Regions from separate parts of the Weizmannia sp. FSL W8-1119 genome, predicted to be linked through region 1. Evidence: a T-box and tRNA genes for the amino acid it is inferred to sense, from the RefSeq annotation. Region 1 holds a T-box; the other holds one or more tRNA genes.
What was found. The T-box of region 1 lies ahead of leuS (leucine--tRNA ligase). A T-box ahead of a tRNA ligase gene usually reads a tRNA of that ligase, here a tRNA-Leu.
Positions count from the first base shown of each region.

Region 2: it encodes a tRNA-Leu, which carries the amino acid that the T-box ahead of leuS (leucine--tRNA ligase) is inferred to sense. The anticodon was not compared.

Region 1 is NZ_JBBOZL010000001.1:2,081,594-2,084,044, reverse strand. It holds gene NSQ19_RS10220 (MDR family MFS transporter) at 53-1,240, shown strand; T-box leader at 1,295-1,501, shown strand; gene leuS (leucine--tRNA ligase) at 1,571-2,451, shown strand, end outside.
Region 2 is NZ_JBBOZL010000001.1:71,986-74,436, reverse strand. It holds rRNA gene NSQ19_RS00385 (16S ribosomal RNA) at 1-567, opposite strand, end outside; tRNA gene NSQ19_RS00380 (tRNA-Ala) at 687-762, opposite strand; tRNA gene NSQ19_RS00375 (tRNA-Pro) at 772-848, opposite strand; tRNA gene NSQ19_RS00370 (tRNA-Arg) at 853-929, opposite strand; tRNA gene NSQ19_RS00365 (tRNA-Leu) at 940-1,028, opposite strand; tRNA gene NSQ19_RS00360 (tRNA-Gly) at 1,041-1,115, opposite strand; tRNA gene NSQ19_RS00355 (tRNA-Lys) at 1,189-1,261, opposite strand; tRNA gene NSQ19_RS00350 (tRNA-Val) at 1,269-1,344, opposite strand; rRNA gene rrf (5S ribosomal RNA) at 1,353-1,468, opposite strand; rRNA gene NSQ19_RS00340 (23S ribosomal RNA) at 1,843-2,451, opposite strand, start outside.

The DNA.
Region 1 (2,451 bases):
AAAAATCCCTACAATTTCCTTTGACCGATTCATTAGCAGGGGGGCATTCATTTTGCCAAAAACTGTGTGGCTGCTCGTCATTGGCATGGCTGTCAATATGACTGGCGCTTCTTTTTTGTGGCCGTTAAATTCAATCTATATTCACGATCATCTCGGCAAATCGCTGTTTATCGCCGGGCTCGTGCTCATGCTGAATCATTTTACAAGCGTCATCGGCAGTCTTTTGGGCGGCTATTTGCATGATAAAATCGGGGGTTATCGTTCCGTGCTGCTTGGCGGCCTGATTTCCGCCGTTGCGCTTGCCGGCTTGACATGGAACCACGCTTGGCCGGATTATGTATTTTTCCTCGGCGCAATCGGGCTCGGTTCCGGCATGATCGGCCCGGCGATCCTTGCAATGGTGGGCGCGGCTTGGAAAGGCGGAGGGAGAAAAGCGTTCAATGCCATCTATGTCGCCAACAACATCGGGGTTGCACTCGGTGCCGCGCTGGGAGGTGTGATTGCCTCTTATTCCATTGACCTTATTTTTGCAGCGAATCTTGCACTTTTTCTCGTTTTTATGGCGATTGCCATCTTCGGCTACCGGAATATTGCCGAAAAACATGCTGGGTATGCGGGAGCAGCCGCTGTTTCTGCCAAAAGTGCAGGAAGGGCGCAAGTGGCATCCCTCATCATATTATGCTTTGCTTATTTCCTGGCATGGACGGCGTACACGCAATGGACGGCTACGATTTCCACTTATACGCAGACGCTTCATATATCGCTGAACAAGTACAGCTTTCTTTGGACATTGAACGGCGCGATCATCGTGCTCGGCCAGCCGCTCCTTTTGCCGTTTTTAAAGCGGTTCTTGCCGGAAGTCAAACAGCAAATTGTTGCTGGGACGGCCATTTTTATGCTGTCATTCGCTGTCGTTGCCTTTGCCGGGCATTTTCCCGGTTTTGCAGTGGCAATGGGCATTTTAACGGTCGGGGAAATGCTTGTCTGGCCGGCTGTGCCCGCAGTTGCCAATACGCTTTCGCCGAAAGGGCGGGAAGGGTTTTACCAGGGCATCATTAACAGTGTCGCAACATGCGGCAGAATGATTGGCCCTGTTGTAGGCGGGTTTGTCGCAGATGCATTCGGCATGAAGGCATTGTTCGGATTGCTCATTTTCTTTCTCGCCGTTTCCCTTTTACTGGCCTTGTTGTATGACCGCCCGCTCGCAAAAAAACCGTATTCTGAGGTGGCAGGAAAATAATGTTGAAACCGGGAATGAATTTCTGTAAAATAGGTTATAAATTGAATAAACGATAGAAGAACGTTGACAAGGAGCAGTAACGGCGGCACTGAAACAAGAGAATTGGCGGGAGGTGCAAGCCAATCAGGGAACCCCGTGAACTCGCCTTTGAGTTGCAAATATGAACCCGTTTTAGTATTTGCCGTATTCCGCGTTAAGGACTTAAAGTGAGTGCTTGCACTAATTTGGGTGGTACCGCGGGAGAACCCTCTCGTCCCTTTTTCCTGGGATGGGAGGTTTTTTGTGTTGCTTTGTTGTCAATGTCGATACATAAAAAAGGAGGAGTCTGTCATGAGTTTTGACCACCGGAAAATCGAAAAGAAATGGCAGCATTACTGGGAAGAATATCAAACGTTCCGTGCCGGTGAAGACGAAAATAAACCAAAATTTTACTGCCTGGATATGTTTCCGTACCCGTCGGGGGCGGGCCTCCACGTCGGACACCCGGAAGGATATACGGCGACCGACATCATCTCGCGGGCGAAACGGATGCAAGGGTATAATGTGCTCCATCCGATGGGCTGGGATGCATTCGGGCTTCCGGCTGAGCAGTATGCGATTGATACCGGCAATGATCCGGCTGCTTTCACGATTCAAAATATCCATACATTCCGCCGCCAGATCAAAGCGCTCGGGTTTTCCTATGATTGGGACAGGGAAATCAACACATCTGATCCGGAATATTATAAATGGACGCAGTGGATTTTTCTGCAGCTGTGGAAAAACGGGCTTGCTTATATTGATGAAGTGCCGGTCAACTGGTGCCCTGCGCTCGGAACCGTGCTTGCAAACGAAGAAGTCATTGACGGCAAGAGCGAACGCGGCGGGCATCCGGTCATCCGCAAACCGATGCGCCAGTGGATGCTGAAAATTACCGCCTACGCGGACCGCCTTCTTGAAGACCTCGAGGAACTGGACTGGCCGGAAAGCATTAAGGATATGCAGCGCAACTGGATCGGCCGTTCGGAAGGGGCGGAAGTGACATTCCAGGTTGAAGGCACAAATGAAACGTTCACCGTCTTCACGACCCGCCCGGATACGCTGTTCGGGGCGACCTACGCCGTGCTTGCGCCGGAACACCCGCTTGTGGATAAAATTAAAACGAAAGAGCAGGCCGAAGCGGTCCAGGCTTACATTGCCCAGGTGCAGTCAAAAAGCGACCTCGAACGGAC
Region 2 (2,451 bases), 2.0 Mb from region 1:
CCGGACAACGCTTGCCACCTACGTATTACCGCGGCTGCTGGCACGTAGTTAGCCGTGGCTTTCTGGCCGGGTACCGTCAAGGCGCCGCCCTGTTCGAACGGCACTTGTTCTTCCCCGGCAACAGAGTTTTACGACCCGAAGGCCTTCTTCACTCACGCGGCGTTGCTCCGTCAGACTTTCGTCCATTGCGGAAGATTCCCTACTGCTGCCTCCCGTAGGAGTTTGGGCCGTGTCTCAGTCCCAATGTGGCCGATCACCCTCTCAGGTCGGCTACGCATCGTTGCCTTGGTGGGCCATTACCCCGCCAACTAGCTAATGCGCCGCGGGCCCATCTGTAAGTGGCAGCCGAAGCCGCCTTTCCTTTTTCCTCCATGCGGAGGAAAAAACTATCCGGTATTAGCCCCGGTTTCCCGGCGTTATCCCAGTCTTACAGGCAGGTTGCCCACGTGTTACTCACCCGTCCGCCGCTAACCTTTTAAAAGCAAGCTTTTAAAAGGTCCGCACGACTTGCATGTATTAGGCACGCCGCCAGCGTTCGTCCTGAGCCAGGATCAAACTCTCAGTAAAGATGTTTGATAAAAGCTCAAAAAGAATTTGACGTTTCGTTTTGTCCAGTTTTCAAGGAACAATCTCAAACAGCAACTTTTAAATTATAGCACCTATTTATTTAAAAGTCAATGCTTCTTTGGTGGAGCCTAGCGGGATCGAACCGCTGACCTCCTGCGTGCAAAGCAGGCGCTCTCCCAGCTGAGCTAAGGCCCCGAATTTGAATGGTCGGGAAGACAGGATTCGAACCTGCGACCCCATGGTCCCAAACCATGTGCTCTACCAAGCTGAGCTACTTCCCGTATATGGCGCGCCCAAGAGGAGTCGAACCCCTAACCTTTTGATCCGTAGTCAAACGCTCTATCCAATTGAGCTATGGGCGCATACATTGAATGGTGCCGAGGACCGGAGTCGAACCGGTACGGTAGTCACCTACCGCAGGATTTTAAGTCCTGTGCGTCTGCCAATTCCGCCACCCCGGCAAGAGAAAAAAATGGAGCGGAAGACGGGATTCGAACCCGCGACCCCCACCTTGGCAAGGTGATGTTCTACCACTGAACTACTTCCGCAAAAGATGCAGATAACAAAGAATTTCAGGGCGACTTTGAACAGGCTGAAATTCTTATCTCCTGCTAAATATGATGAGCCATGCAGGATTCGAACCTGCGACCCTCTGATTAAAAGTCAGATGCTCTACCAACTGAGCTAATGGCTCATATTTATGGTGGAGGATGACGGGATCGAACCGCCGACCCTCTGCTTGTAAGGCAGACGCTCTCCCAGCTGAGCTAATCCTCCGTATTATGGCCCGGCAACGTCCTACTCTCGCAGGGGGAAACCCCCAACTACCATCGGCGCTGGAAAGCTTAACTTCCGAGTTCGGGATGTATTCGGGTGTGACCTTTCCGCCATCATCACCGGACCTGTATTTTATTTTGGGATGTGTTCCCTGAAAACCAGATGGGAGAAAAAACTGTAAACGGAGAATAGCTTTGGTTTCTAACTTTGAAAATTGTCTAGCTCCAGCGCCTATCGGCTAGCGTATTTCTGCGCTTTCTCCCTACGATAAGCGGGCATCGGCTCGCCTTTAGGGGCTCGCCGTGTTTCCTTTATCTCAGTCGAAAGCTCCGAAATCCGTACGCCGATGACCAAGGCGCTTCCGCTTTTCTATTGTCCAGCTCCGGTGCCTAGCCCCTCAAGGTCGAATAACCTGCCCGCCACGGAGCCAAAAGACGGCTCCATGCCGGTCAGAACATTCGCTTGTCGGGGCTAAACAAGGCACCTTCGCTTTTCTATTTGGTTAAGTCCTCGATCGATTAGTATCCGTCAGCTGCACGCGTCACCGCGCTTCCACCCCGGACCTATCAACCTGATCATCTTTCAGGGATCTTACCAGTTAAACTGTGGGAAATCTCATCTTGAGGGGGGCTTCATGCTTAGATGCTTTCAGCACTTATCCCTTCCGCACATAGCTACCCAGCGATGCCTTTGGCAAGACAACTGGTACACCAGCGGTGCGTCCATCCCGGTCCTCTCGTACTAAGGACAGCTCCTCTCAAATTTCCTGCGCCCGCGACGGATAGGGACCGAACTGTCTCACGACGTTCTGAACCCAGCTCGCGTACCGCTTTAATGGGCGAACAGCCCAACCCTTGGGACCGACTACAGCCCCAGGATGCGATGAGCCGACATCGAGGTGCCAAACCTCCCCGTCGATGTGGACTCTTGGGGGAGATCAGCCTGTTATCCCCAGGGTAGCTTTTATCCGTTGAGCGATGGCCCTTCCATGCGGAACCACCGGATCACTAAGCCCGACTTTCGTCCCTGCCCGACTTGTAAGTCTCGCAGTCAAGCTCCCTTATGCCTTTACACTCTGCGAATGATTTCCAACCATTCTGAGGGAAC